4 regions of the Aquamicrobium lusatiense genome follow, and region 1 is predicted to be linked to each of the others. Evidence: predicted binding sites of a transcription regulator. Region 1 holds the regulator's gene; each other region holds the start of a gene.
What was found. The regulator HrcA, encoded in region 1, represses chaperone genes, less so after heat shock. The targets are predictions, from matches to a motif close to GTTAGCACTCNCNNNNNGNGAGTGCTAAC.
Positions count from the first base shown of each region.

Region 2: the regulator HrcA is predicted to act here: its motif matches at 1,400-1,428, upstream of HNR59_RS05490 (co-chaperone GroES).
Region 3: the regulator HrcA is predicted to act here: its motif matches at 1,799-1,827, upstream of groES (co-chaperone GroES).
Region 4: the regulator HrcA is predicted to act here: its motif matches at 1,973-2,001, upstream of HNR59_RS00545 (co-chaperone GroES).

Region 1 is NZ_JACHEU010000001.1:1,479,499-1,482,977, reverse strand. It holds gene HNR59_RS07075 (VOC family protein) at 1-78, opposite strand, end outside; gene rph (ribonuclease PH) at 92-808, opposite strand; gene hrcA (heat-inducible transcriptional repressor HrcA) at 932-2,023, shown strand; gene HNR59_RS07060 (PQQ-dependent sugar dehydrogenase) at 2,118-3,461, shown strand.
Region 2 is NZ_JACHEU010000001.1:1,141,011-1,144,489, forward strand. It holds gene groL (chaperonin GroEL) at 1-977, opposite strand, end outside; gene HNR59_RS05490 (co-chaperone GroES) at 1,029-1,346, opposite strand; gene HNR59_RS05495 (hypothetical protein) at 1,554-1,853, opposite strand; gene HNR59_RS05500 (hypothetical protein) at 1,852-2,115, shown strand; gene HNR59_RS05505 (hypothetical protein) at 2,112-2,414, shown strand; gene HNR59_RS05510 (hypothetical protein) at 2,407-2,550, shown strand; gene HNR59_RS05515 (hypothetical protein) at 2,587-2,829, shown strand; gene HNR59_RS05520 (hypothetical protein) at 2,826-3,098, shown strand; gene HNR59_RS05525 (DUF1488 family protein) at 3,151-3,426, shown strand; gene HNR59_RS05530 (transglutaminase-like domain-containing protein) at 3,439-3,479, shown strand, end outside.
Region 3 is NZ_JACHEU010000001.1:2,418,644-2,422,122, reverse strand. It holds gene groL (chaperonin GroEL) at 1-1,375, opposite strand, end outside; gene groES (co-chaperone GroES) at 1,444-1,740, opposite strand; gene HNR59_RS11595 (CAP domain-containing protein) at 1,908-2,450, opposite strand; gene HNR59_RS11590 (TadE/TadG family type IV pilus assembly protein) at 2,500-3,479, opposite strand, start outside.
Region 4 is NZ_JACHEU010000001.1:93,836-97,314, forward strand. It holds gene groL (chaperonin GroEL) at 1-1,438, opposite strand, end outside; gene HNR59_RS00545 (co-chaperone GroES) at 1,508-1,822, opposite strand; gene HNR59_RS00550 (hypothetical protein) at 2,163-2,507, shown strand; gene HNR59_RS00555 (usg protein) at 2,527-2,805, shown strand; gene HNR59_RS00560 (DUF982 domain-containing protein) at 2,799-3,185, opposite strand; gene HNR59_RS00565 (hypothetical protein) at 3,219-3,434, opposite strand.

The sequences.
Region 1 (3,479 bases):
CACGTCACCATAGAAAGCCTCGGCGGCAGCAAGATCGGTCACGTAGAGCGCAGATTCAAGGACGGCAGCGGGCTTCATGGCATCAGAGCTTTCAGGCGACGGCCAGCTTCTGCAACTCGACCAGCCGGGCGATGCCGTTGCGGGCAAGTCCCATCAGCTCGGCGAACTGCGCGTCGGTGAAGGGCTCGCCCTCGGCGGTGCCCTGGATCTCGACGATGCCGCCCTTGCCGGTCATGACGAAATTGGCATCGGTGCCGGCGGCGGAATCCTCCAGATAATCGAGGTCGATGACCGGCTGGCCATCATGGATGCCGCAGGAGATGGCGGCGACGTGATCCTTCAGCACCCGCTGCACATTCACCATCTGGCGCGCTTCCATCCAGCGCAGGCAATCGTGGAGGGCGATCCATGCGCCGGTGATCGAGGCCGTGCGCGTGCCGCCATCGGCCTGAAGCACATCGCAGTCGATGGTGATCTGCTGCTCGCCCAGCGCCTGCATGTCGACGACGGCGCGCAGCGACCGGCCGATGAGACGCTGGATTTCCTGCGTGCGCCCGCCCTGCTTGCCGGCAGAAGCCTCGCGGCGCATGCGCTCGCCGGTCGAACGCGGCAGCATGCCATATTCGGCCGTCACCCAGCCCTTGCCGGAATTGCGCATCCAGCCTGGCACCCGCTCTTCGAGGCTTGCGGTGCACAGAACGTGGGTATCGCCAAATTTCACGAGGCAGGAGCCTTCGGCGTGCTTTGAAAAGCCGCGCTCGAAGGAGATGGCGCGCATTTCGTCTGGCTGGCGTTTGGAGGGGCGCATGTCGTGTCTTTCCAATCCTGTGATTTTGCGGGCTTGTAGCCCTCCACGGCTGCTTGCGCAAAGGAAAACGGCTTGCTTGCACTGGCGCCCGCCGCGTCTATATCCTTTGTATAGAGGTACGACATGACAAAGCACAGTTCAGCCCCGACACCGCCGGTTCCCGCATCGCAGTGGCAGTCGCTGGATACGCGCTCGCGCGAGATCTTCCGGCGTCTCGTCGATTCCTACCTGAAGGACGGCGAGCCGGTGGGTTCGCGCAGCCTGTCGCGCATTCTGCCCTCGACATTGTCGCCGGCCACGATCCGCAACGTGATGAGCGATCTGGAGCATCTGGGCCTGATCTACGCGCCGCATGTCTCGGCCGGGCGCCTGCCGACGCAGGCGGGCCTGCGCTTCTTCGTCGATGCCTTCATGGAGATCGGCGACCTCGGCGACGAGGAACGGCGCAGCATCGAGACACAGATCAAGGCTTCGGGCAACGACACTTCTCTCGAACACATGCTGACGGAGGCGAGCCAGCTCCTGTCCGGCATGTCGCGCGGGGCAGGCGTCGTGCTGGCGGCCAAGAGCGAGGCGGCGCTCAAGCACATCGAGTTCATCCAGCTTGAGCCGACAAAGGCGCTGACCGTGCTGGTCTCGCAGAACGGCGATGTGGAAAACCGCATCATCGACCTGCCGGCGGGCGTCACCGTCTCGCAACTGCACGAGGCTTCCAACTTCCTCAACGCCCACATCCGCGGGCGCACGCTGGCCGAGGCGCGCACTGAAATCTCGCGCATCAAGGAAGAAACGCGCGCGGCCCTCGATTCGCTGTCACAAGCGCTGGTGGAAAAGGGGCTGGCGGTGTGGGCGGGAGCCGAAAGCGACCTGCCGGCGCGGCTGATCGTGCGCGGCCGGGCGAATCTTCTGGAAAACATCACCGCGCAGGCGGACATGGAACTGCTCAAGAACCTGTTCGACGACCTTGAGACGCAGGACGGCCTGCTGCAATTGCTCAACCTCGCCGAAGAGGGACCCGGCGTGCGCATCTTCATCGGCTCGGAGAACAAGCTGTTCTCGCTGTCAGGATCGTCGCTGGTGGTGGCGCCCTATCGCGACGCAGAAGCGCGCGTGGTGGGCGCGCTCGGCGTCATCGGCCCGACGCGGCTCAACTATGCCCGCATCGTGCCGATGGTCGACTACACCGCACAGCTCGTGTCGCGGATGCTGCGCTGAAAAAGGCGCGCCACATCACGTCCTCGTGTGATGCATCGCCGCGCCCGCTTTCCTAAAGTGCCGCCTGACGGGCCGACAGCGGAAGGAGGACGGCATGATCCACCTCATGAAACGGGTCGCGGCGGCTTCGGTCCTGCTGGCGGGTACTGCCGCGGTGGCGCAGGAAACCGGCGCGACGCTGACCGGCGAAGCGGCGTTCGGCGGCTGGCGGGACGACAGGCCGGGCATTCGGCGGCATTTCACGCCGCAGGACCTTCCCGCTCCCTTTGCGACAGAGTCCACCTCCAACAGCGCGCGGCGGGTCAGCCCGCCGGAAAATGTCAGCCCCCAACTGCCAAAGGGCTTTTCCGCACACATGATCGCTTCCGGCCTCGGCGGGCCGCGTATCGTGCGCGTGGCCCCGAATGGCGACATATTCGTTGCCGAATCCGGCGCCGATCAGGTGTCGGTCTACCGTCTTGAAGACGGCAGCGCGAAGCCTGTGCAAAACTCCGTCTTTGCCGGCGGGCTGAACCAGCCCTACGGCATCGCCTTTCATCCCGCCGCCGATCCGCAATGGGTTTATGTCGCCAACACCGACAGCGTCGTTCGCTTCCCTTACAAAAGCGGCGACCTCGAAGCCTCTTCCGAACCCGAGGTCATCGTTGCCGAGCTTCCTTCCGGAGGCCACTGGACCCGCGACCTCGCCTTCTCCGCGGACGGCGAAACGCTCTACGTCTCGGTCGGCTCGCAATCGAATGTCGCCTCCGGCATGGGCGAGGCGCCCGGAGGGCTGGACGCATGGCGAAGCGCGCAGCCGATCGGCGCAGGCTGGGGTTCCGAAACCGACCGCGCCACGGTGCTCGCCTTCGACGCGGATGGCGCGAACCAGCGAATCGCTGCGACGGGACTGCGCAATTGTTCGGGACTGGCATTGCAGCCGGCCACGAACGCGTTGTGGTGTGCCGTCAACGAGCGCGACGGCCTGGGCGATAACCTGCCCTTCGACTATGCGACAAGCGTAAGCGAAGGCGCATTCTACGGCTGGCCGTGGTACTATATCGGCGATCACGAGGACCCGCGCCATGCCGGCTCAAGGCCCGACCTCGCCGACAAGGTGACGGTGCCGGACGTGCTGATCCAGGCGCATTCCGCGCCGCTCGGCATCGCCTTCTACGAAGGCGACCAGTTCCCTGCCGCCTATCGCGGAGATGCCTTCGTTGCCCTGCACGGCTCATGGAACCGGGGCCTGATAACGGGCTACAAGGTGGTGCGCCTGCTGTTTGACAATGGCCGGCCGACGGGTGCCTATGAGGACTTCATGACCGGCTTCGTCCTCTCCGACGGCTCCGTGTGGGGACGGCCGGTCGGGGTCGCGATTGCCCGCGACGGCGCCCTGATCGTCAGCGAGGACGGCAGCGGCACGCTGTGGCGCATCGCCTATCAGGGGAGCCGGTAAAACGGCTCCGCTTCCGGA
Region 2 (3,479 bases), 340 kb from region 1:
TCGATCACGATGCGCTTGGCACGGCCGAGCATGTCGAGCGTGACATTCTCCAGCTTGATGCCGAGATCCTCGGAGATTATCTGGCCGGCGGCCAGCACCGCGATGTCCTCGAGCATGGCTTTGCGGCGGTCTCCGAAGCCGGGAGCCTTGACGGCCGCTACCTTGAGGCCACCACGCAGCTTGTTGACGACCAGCGTGGCGAGCGCCTCGCCCTCGACGTCTTCGGAGATAATCAGCAGCGGCTTTCCGCTTTGCACCACTGCTTCCAGTACGGGCAGCATGGCCTGCAGATTGCCAAGCCTCTTCTCATGAATGAGGATGTAAGGGTCATCCAGTTCCACGCGCATCTTCTCGGGATCGGTCACAAAGTAGGGCGAGAGATAGCCGCGATCGAACTGCATGCCCTCGACCACGTCGAGCTCAGTCTCGGCCGTCTTGGCTTCCTCGACGGTGATGACGCCTTCGTTGCCGACCTTGTCCATCGCCCTCGCAATCATCTCGCCCACGGTCGCGTCGCCGTTAGCCGCGATCGTGCCGACTTGGGCGACCTCTGCCGACGACTTGACCTTCCTGGCGCGAGTCTGGATTTCCCTGACGACGGCAGCGACACCGAGATCGATGCCGCGCTTCAGGTCCATCGGGTTCATGCCGGCAGCGACCAGCTTGGCACCCTCGCGCAGGATGGAAGCGGCGAGAACCGTCGCGGTGGTGGTTCCGTCGCCGGCGAGGTCGTTGGTTTTCGAGGCCACCTCGCGCACCATCTGCGCGCCCATGTTCTCGAACTTGTCGGAAAGCTCGATCTCCTTGGCGACGGTCACACCATCCTTGGTGATGCGCGGCGCGCCATAGGCTTTGTCGATGACGACGTTGCGGCCCTTCGGCCCGAGCGTCACCTTGACGGCGTTGTTCAGCAGCTCGACGCCGCGCAGCATGCGGTCGCGGGCGTCATTAGAGAATCTGATTTCCTTGGCAGACATGATGTCGGGTCCAGTTCGGTTGTGAGGATCACAGGATCGGAAGCTGGCCGCTCAGGCACTTTTCCTGCTCGCAGCTTCGGTCTTCTCAACGATTCCCATGATGTCACTCTCCTTCATGATCAGAAGGTCTTCGTGATCGATCTTGACCTCGGTCCCGGACCATTTGCTGAACAGGATGAGATCGCCCGGCTTGACGTCGAGCGGGATCAGCTTGCCGCTTTCGTCGCGGGAACCTGGGCCGACGGCGATGACCTCGCCTTCCTGAGGTTTTTCTTTCGCGGTGTCGGGAATGATGATCCCGCCTTTGGATTTGCGATCGCCTTCCGCACGTCGAATGACGACGCGGTCATGGAGAGGCCGGAATTTCATGTGGTTCTTTCTGAGGCCGGCGCATAGGGCGGCCACCTCAGATACATAACCTCGTTGGCACTCGAATGATAGGAGTGCCAAATGTATTTCTTTGAAAAGGCGCAACTGGGGAAAATTTATGTCGTTTCTATCGATGCAGCATTTGTTGTTTTCAATACGTATTTTCTGATTTTTCAATGCGATTTATTTTTATGGAAGAGCCATTATTCAATTCCAGATAAAATAATATCGACCCGCTCCTTGCTTACCGGGTAGGGACATCCCATATATAAAACTCGTTGATTTGGCCGACTTGGCTTTTTGCGGTGTCAGAGACCCGCCATTCACCACCGAATTCTCGATAGCGAATGCATCAAGCGCCGACCCGGCGCGCATATCGCTCTGTTCGAACCTTGGAATGAACGCGCGGCTGACCACGGATGTACTGGCAGCACGGAAGTTCGTTCCGGTTCGAACGGGAATGATGCAGGAGGCGCGTTTGCGTGCTCCTGCGGAGGTATCGACCATGACAACGCGCACCACACAAACCATCGTCCGGTTCTCCGCACCCTTCATGCTGCCCGGCTTCGACGCCGCACAGCCCGCCGGCGAATATCGCGTGGACCAGGATGAGGAACTTCTGGAGGTATCCTCCCGCCTCGCCTGGAGACGTGTCGGCGCCTTTGTTCACCTGCCCGCCATCGGCATTGATGGCCAGACACATCAGATGGCGCCGATCGATCCCGCCGATCTCGACGCCGCTCTCGAAAAGGATCACCAACAATCATGATATCGACCAACCCAATCCGACGCACAATCCGTCCCGCCCGCCACGAGGCTCCTGCTCATCTCTTCGCGATCGGACAGGCTGTCCGGCTCAAGGGCGGTTTCATGAGACCAGCTTTGCCCGTCGATATCTACCGCATAACCGGCAGACTGCCGGCACGGGGAGATTCACTGCAATATCGCATCCGCAACGACGACGAACGCCATGAGCGAGTGACGACGCAGGACAGCCTGGAGCCGGTCGACATGTCGCAATCCGGTAATGGCGCAACCCTCATCGAAAGGACGTTCGGACATGGCTAAAGGCCAGAAACGAAGCAATCGCGAGATCAGAAAGCCGAAGCAGGAGAAGGCTCCGCCAAAGCCTGAAAGCACCTTCGGCAACCAGATCAAGGTCGCTGCAAATGCCAACGCGTCACAAGGTAAAGGCAAGCGCTGAGGCAGTGCTGCTCCGGCTGAAAGAGCAATGGGCGCCATGAAAGTTGTCATCGAGTTTTACCGCACGCGGGAGACAGATGACGCTCATGCCGTCGTGGGCCGAGAGGCGGTAGAAGCCGTCGATCTCGCTAACGCCATTGAGATTGCGCAACTGCTTTCGCAGACGCTCGATATGCCTCAACGGCCCGACGCCATCGCGATCACCGACTTATCCGGTAACGCGCTATTTTCCGGCATCATTGATGCCGACGTGACCACTAGAGAAAGGCCACGATCATGACCCGATACATAGATGAAACCGAACGGGAGCGGCACGACCGCGCGATCGGCGTTTGGGACAATGAAGGTGGCGCATCTGTCCGGACACCAGGCGACGAACAATATGGCCGCCGTATCGAAGCCGACCGGTCCTGGACCATCTACCATGTCTTCACCGGCATTCCAGCCAGCCGGGAAGGGCTGGAGATGATCGGCCTTAGCCACTCGGTCGCAACCGACGGCATGCTTTCCCTGAATCGTCGGAATGAGGGGGACGCAAAGAGCAAATGAACGGTCTTTTGCGTGTGCCGCCGCTATTGCAAACAGCCAGAGCAGATTGACGATGACCCTTGAATTTCCGAACCCCAGCCGGAGCTTCGACGAAGTGCGTAACGCCATTCGTTTTATCGGACACGACGGCATGTTCGAAGTGCCGTTCTTTGTCGAAGTGGAGGCGCTCGCCAAGTCCTCAGCAGGATTGCGCAACATGGAGCTATCGGAGGAGATGTATCTTTCGACTTTCGATTCGGCGCGCAGGTCGATCGAAGATGTCGCACGCGAGGCCTACTCCCATCGTCGCCAAACCTCCTATACGCTTACTGCCGCTGATTTCCGGTAAAGTCATCACTCGATGCTGATCCGCTACGGGTATGAGATCACACTGACCTGTCA
Region 3 (3,479 bases), 940 kb from region 1:
CACCGGCATTGGTAGCGATCTGACGGGCCGGAGCCTGCAGAGCGCGACGGACGATGTTGATGCCGGCAGCCTGGTCGGCGTTGGCGCCTTCCGCCTTGATCGCCTGGGTAGCGCGCAGAAGAGCGACGCCGCCGCCGGGGACGATGCCTTCCTCAACCGCAGCGCGGGTGGCGTTCAGAGCGTCGTCAACGCGATCCTTCTTCTCCTTGACCTCAACCTCGGTCGAGCCGCCAACGCGGATGACGGCAACGCCACCGGCCAGCTTGGCAAGACGCTCCTGAAGCTTCTCGCGGTCGTAATCGGAAGTGGTTTCCTCGATCTGAGCCTTGATCTGGGCGACGCGGCCCTGGATCTCGGCCTTCTTGCCGGCGCCGTCGACGATGGTGGTGTTTTCCTTCTCGATGCGCACCTTCTTGGCGCGGCCGAGCATGTCGATACCAACGTTCTCGAGCTTGATGCCGAGGTCTTCGGAGATGACCTGACCACCGGTGAGGATGGCGATGTCTTCCAGCATGGCCTTGCGGCGATCGCCGAAGCCCGGAGCCTTGACCGCAGCGATCTTCAGGCCGCCGCGCAGCTTGTTGACGACCAGCGTGGCCAGAGCCTCGCCCTCGACGTCCTCAGCGATGATGACCAGCGGCTTGGAGGTCTGAACGACAGCCTCAAGCACCGGCAGCATGGCCTGAAGGTTGGAGAGCTTCTTCTCGTGGAGAAGAATGTAGGCATCTTCCAGCTCAGCAACCATCTTGTCGGGGTTGGTGATGAAGTAAGGCGACAGGTAGCCGCGGTCGAACTGCATGCCTTCGACGACTTCCAGCTCGGTCTCGGCGGTCTTGGCTTCCTCGACGGTGATGACACCCTCGTTGCCGACCTTCTGCATGGCCTCGGCGATCATCTCGCCGATTTCCTTCTCGCCATTGGCGGAGATGGTGCCGACCTGCGCGACTTCCTCGGAAGTCTTGATCTTCTTGGCCTTCTTGACGAGGTCGGCAACGACTTCGCCCACGGCCAGATCGATACCGCGCTTCAGGTCCATCGGGTTCATGCCGGCGGCAACGGCCTTGTGGCCTTCCTGAACGATAGCCTGCGCCAGAACGGTCGCGGTGGTGGTGCCGTCACCAGCCTTGTCGTTGGTCTTGGAAGCGACTTCGCGAACGAGCTGGGCGCCCATGTTCTCGAACTTGTCTTCCAGCTCGATTTCCTTGGCAACGGAAACGCCGTCCTTGGTGATGCGCGGAGCGCCGAACGACTTGTCGATGACGACGTTGCGGCCCTTGGGACCGAGGGTGACCTTCACCGCGTCGGCGAGGATGTTGACACCGCGCAGCATACGCTCGCGGGCGTCACGGGAGAATTTTACGTCTTTGGCAGCCATTGCTTACTCCTGGACCTTTGGTCCGAAATTCGGATTGCAGTGATTGTTGATGAATGGGAACGGCCAGATCAGCCGATGATGCCCATGATGTCGGATTCCTTCATGATCAGAAGGTCTTCGCCATTGAGCTTGACTTCGGTGCCCGACCACTTGCCGAACAGGACACGGTCGCCGGCCTTGACGTCGAGGGCGACGAGCTTGCCGCTTTCATCGCGGGCGCCCGAGCCCACAGCCACGACTTCGCCTTCCTGCGGCTTTTCCTTGGCGGTATCGGGGATGATGATGCCGCCAGCCGTCTTCTCTTCGGACTCGACCCGGCGAACGACCACACGGTCATGAAGCGGGCGGAACTTCGTCTTTGCCATTTGATTTCCTCGGTCACAATGATGAGAAAGAATTCCTCCGTCCGGCTTGACCGGACCTGTTAGCACTCGCTTTCGGAGAGTGCTAACGAGCCATGAGATAGTCAGCGCCCCGGACGGTGTCAAGAAGCGAGAGCCGTTTCTCTGCGAACAGGAAAGGGCGGCCTCGGTCAGCTTGCCAGAATCATGGCCCAATAGCGCCATTCGGGGCGTTCCGGCCGGGTTGCCCAGGCAAGGCCGAAGCGGCGAAAACGCCCGTCCAGCATGTTGCGGCGATGGGGGGGCGAATTCATCCACATATCGATGGCGCGGGCGGCATCCATGCGCCCTTCGGCAATATTCTCGGCCGCAGCGCCCCTGATGCCGTTGCCTTTGACCCGGGCCTGAAAATCTTTTCCGAAGCCGGTGGTGTGGTTCATCCTGCCCGAGGCGGCCATATACTGCGCCTGTTGCAGGGCTGCCTGCTCCAGTTGGTGATCGGGTGAGACGAGCGCCAGCCCTTCGGCCGTGCGAATGCCATCCATCGTCTGGCGGGAAGCGGTCGACGCACCGCCTCCGGGGCCATGCCGGGGCAGGGAGCCGCAACCGGCAAGCGCCGTGAGAACCAGCGCGCCGCCGCCAGAAATCAGGTTCCGGCGGGCAGGGCTGAATGAAATTTCATTGCGATTGGCAGGCAGAATAAAAGTCATGACGCCTGTAAGGCCAATGATCATGGCTTTTGCCGGGCAGGCATCTGAAATTCGGAGCCTGCCCGGCAGAAGCTTACCTGGTTACGCGCAGATTGGACAACTCGTCCGCGATCTCACGGAACGCATTGGACAGATCGTTGCCAGCCGCGTTCCAAAACAGCTTTGCCGGCTTGCTGGGGTCCGTTGCATCGCGCCGGTTGCGCGAATCCGAGGAACAGGTCATCAGACCGGTGATCTGTTCTTTGACCTTTGCGTCTTTCTTTGCTTCCGCCTCAAGATCCAGACCGACCGTCATGATCATGATGTTGGCGGCCTTCGCATTCGCGCAAAGCTCCTGCAGTTTTTCGTTCATCGCCTTGGAGTAGTTTTCATTAGCGAAGCTAGTCTTGCTGTAGGTCTTGTTCGGACCAAGGAAAAGGCGACCATAGGCGAGCGAGCTGTTGTACGGCTTGAGAAATCCGTAATCGCCATAAATCGACTTTACGTTGTTATTGTCCGACGCCGCAGAGGTCGATCCGTTCAGCCTGCGAACGCTGCTCGGCGTGTAGTACGTGTTAGCTCCATCGGTCAGCACGATGACGACCTTGTCATTGCCCCGATCGGTTTCCGGCCTGCCTTCCGTGAAGGGTTCGCCACTTGAGAGGACACGCCATCCCCACGCAAGACCGCTGCCGACACTGGTGCCACCCAGAGGCTCCATCGCTGCAATGGCATTCTTGATCTTTGTCATTCCCGCGGGATCGGTAACATCGACCAGTGGAGTAATCGGTTGCGTGGTGCAGTTGGCGTTAGGACCGTTGCCCTGTCCCATTTTTTGAGAGCCATAAGGCGCCACATATCCGTTCTGCGTCCCGTTCACAGACGTGCGCAGGTCAAAATACTTGGTCATATCGTGCGGCGCACGGTTGCTGTCACTGTCCCAGAAGAGCGTGTTTTTAGAGGCGTCATTGCTGTTGACCACCTTGGTGATCCAGTCGTTGTAACCGTTTCTGGCATCGTCCGGGTAGAACATCGGAACAAAAAGCGTGTCCGGATTCGACGAGCGTGGCTGTT
Region 4 (3,479 bases), 1.4 Mb from region 1:
TCCACCCGTAAGCAAAATCGGGCTTCTCCCGCAGCTTGCCGACGATGATCGAACCTTCCGCGCCGGCATTCTCGGCGATCTGGCGAACCGGCGCCTCGATGGCGCGGCGCACGATCTCGACTCCGTGCTTCTGGTCGGTGTTGTCCACCTGAACGTTGTCCAGCGCCTTCTGCACACGCAGCAGCGCCACGCCGCCACCGGGCAGAATGCCTTCCTCGACCGCCGCGCGGGTCGCGTGCAGAGCGTCGTCGACGCGGTCCTTCTTCTCCTTGACCTCGACCTCGGTCGCACCGCCGACGCGGATCACCGCGACGCCGCCGGCGAGCTTAGCAAGGCGCTCCTGAAGCTTCTCGCGGTCGTAATCGGAGGTCGTCTCCTCGATCTGCGCCTTGATCTGCTTCACGCGGCCTTCGATCTCGGCTTTTGAACCAGCGCCATCGACGATGGTGGTGTTCTCCTTTTCGATGACGACCTTCTTGGCGCGGCCGAGCATCTCCAGCGTGACATTCTCCAGCTTGATGCCGAGATCCTCGCTGATGGCGGTGCCGCCGGTGAGGATGGCGATGTCCTCCAGCATGGCCTTGCGGCGATCGCCGAAGCCCGGCGCCTTGACGGCGGCGACCTTCAAGCCACCGCGCAGACGGTTGACGACGAGCGTGGCCAGCGCCTCGCCCTCGACATCCTCGGCGATGATGACCAGCGGCTTGCCGGACTGGACGACCGCTTCAAGCACGGGAAGCATCGCCTGAAGGTTGGACAGCTTCTTCTCGTGAATCAGGACATAGGGATCCTCGAACTCGACCCGCATCTTGTCCTGGTTGGTGATGAAGTAGGGGGAGAGGTAGCCACGGTCGAACTGCATGCCCTCGACCACTTCGAGTTCGGTCTCGGCCGTCTTGGCCTCCTCGACAGTGATCACGCCCTCATTGCCGACCTTCTGCATGGCTTCGGCGAGGAAGCGGCCGATCTCAGAATCGCCATTGGCCGAGATCGTGCCGACCTGTGCGATCTCGTCGTTCCTGGAGATCTTGCGCGCATTGGCCTTGAGTTCGGCGACAACCGCATCCACCGCCTTGTCGATGCCGCGCTTCAAATCCATCGGGTTCATGCCGGAGGCGACGGCCTTCGCGCCTTCCTTGACGATCGCCTGCGCCAGAACGGTCGCGGTGGTTGTGCCGTCGCCGGCGAGGTCGTTGGTCTTACTCGCCACCTCGCGCACCATCTGGGCGCCCATGTTCTCGAACTTGTCCTCAAGCTCGATCTCCTTCGCGACCGAGACGCCATCCTTGGTGATGCGCGGGGCGCCGAACGACTTGTCGATGACGACGTTGCGGCCCTTCGGCCCGAGCGTCACCTTCACCGCATTGGCGAGAATATCGACGCCGCGCAGCATCTTCTCGCGTGCTTCGGTGTTGAACTTGACTTCCTTGGCAGCCATTGGATCACTCCTTCAATAGGCAGCTTTCGTTGACTGGTTGCTGGGACTGGTTGATGGTCGAAGAATCCGTCAGGCGGCCTTCTTCAGCGTGGTGGGCTGCTCGATCACGCCCATCACGTCGCTTTCCTTCATGATGAGCAGGTCTTCGCCGTCGAGCCTGATCTCGGTGCCGGACCACTTGCCGAACAGAATGCGGTCGCCGACCTTCACGTCGAGCTCGACCAGCTTGCCGCTTTCGTCGCGGGCACCGGGGCCGACCGCGATCACTTCGCCTTCGCTCGGCTTTTCCCTGGCGGTATCGGGAATGATGATGCCGCCTGCGGTTTTCTCGTCGGCTTCGATGCGGCGAACCAGGATACGGTCATGCAATGGACGGAACGTCATATCGTTCTCCTCAAGGACAAACAGATTTTGAGAGGTCCCTCCGCTCCGGCCCGGTGAGAACCGGAGCGGGGCCGCGCAACCCTTGTCGGCGTCACGCGCGTATCGATCTGGTTTTGGCGATTTTCGATTTCAAGAGGGGAATGCAAAATTTTTGGCACTCGCAGCCATTCACTGCTAGTGCGATGTAATCGCAGCCGAAATTGACACCATCGAGCATCCGGGCACTTGAAAAATTCGCTCGATTGGCCGAACTTCCTTCTGTGCCGTGCCGGGAGGTGCGGTCCGGAGTCCTGATCGAAACGGAGTTTTTGGAACGGCTGAAAACGGAAGGAGGACAGCGATGCGCCGAGCCGATTTTTCGACGATCATTCCCTCTCTCGCGCCACGAGCCGAAGACATTGCGCTCGACCGGCTCCTGTCGCCGGCGCGCCACTACAGGCATCCCGAGGATGTGCTGCGCGACGACACGCTCGAACGCAGCGAAAAGCGCGCCATTCTCTCGTCATGGGCATCCGACGCATGCGCGGTCGAATCGATGCCCGCACTGCGCCAGCCGCCGGGCGCAGAAAGCCCCATCCCATTCGATGTCATCATGGATGCGCTGCGGCGACTTGATCGCGACGACATCGGGGCGGACGATGCCGTATGCGGATCCGCAGACCATCACCATCGTCTTCACGCATGAAACGACAAAGGAGAGACATATGCCAGCGATCGTCAGTCGTGAATTCCGGATGCAGATGGAAGGCTACGGCCTGACCACAGCCGAAATCCACTATCACCTGCCGGATCACCCGAGCCTGTTGCAGGTCTATGTCTGGCAGGATTACGACCTCGCCCCGAAATTTCCCGAACTGCGCGGCTTTCTGGACTACTGGACCGAGACGCTGGAGGGCGCGCTGCACTCCGTGCGCGTCGCCCACCACCGTCTGATCCAGCCATCAGAATGGAAAGCCGTCGACGGGATCATATCCGTTCACTGAAGCCCGGCGGGAATTCCCTGATAGCTACCGAGAGTACCCCGAACTCGCGTGCGTCGTGCTCCCTGAACGAGGCCCGCTCGCATTGCAGCCTTCATGAAGCTCCGGCGCGCCTCCTTCGCAGAGCGCCATCCATCGAGTGCGTCCCGACAGGCAGCAATGGCATTCCGCCAACGACGTCCACGTGCCCAGTCCGGCCATTCGCGCTCAAGGCATTCCAGTGCTTCAAAACCTGTCGCCACCTTTCGGAGGCCAGTTTTTGGCATGCGCAGAATTACGGGTTCTTGGAACACGACATCAGACATCACTTCCTCCTTGTTTTCTGATCGTCTTTTAAGAGCAAGTAACTGATCGTTCTGTACGATCTCTTGTGATCTGGGCATACCGACGGGCCTCTTCAACCCTCCATCCGTATCTCAGTCAACGCCGTCATCATCAGGTTCAAGCAGATCGATGAGTTGGCTGACGCGTGTGTCCGGGAGCGGTCGCCCTTCGCCCATCAGCGCCTCGTCATTGTTAAGCCAGTTCCACGCTTCTCGCAGTTCATCAACACTCGCCCCGGTTGCGATAAGCCCCGCCGCCAGATCGTCGTCTATGGAGCCGAGCACTGAAACGATGTCGTCATAGGTCATGGCAGGCCTCCATTCATATTACCAACCAACTCATCACATGGTGTA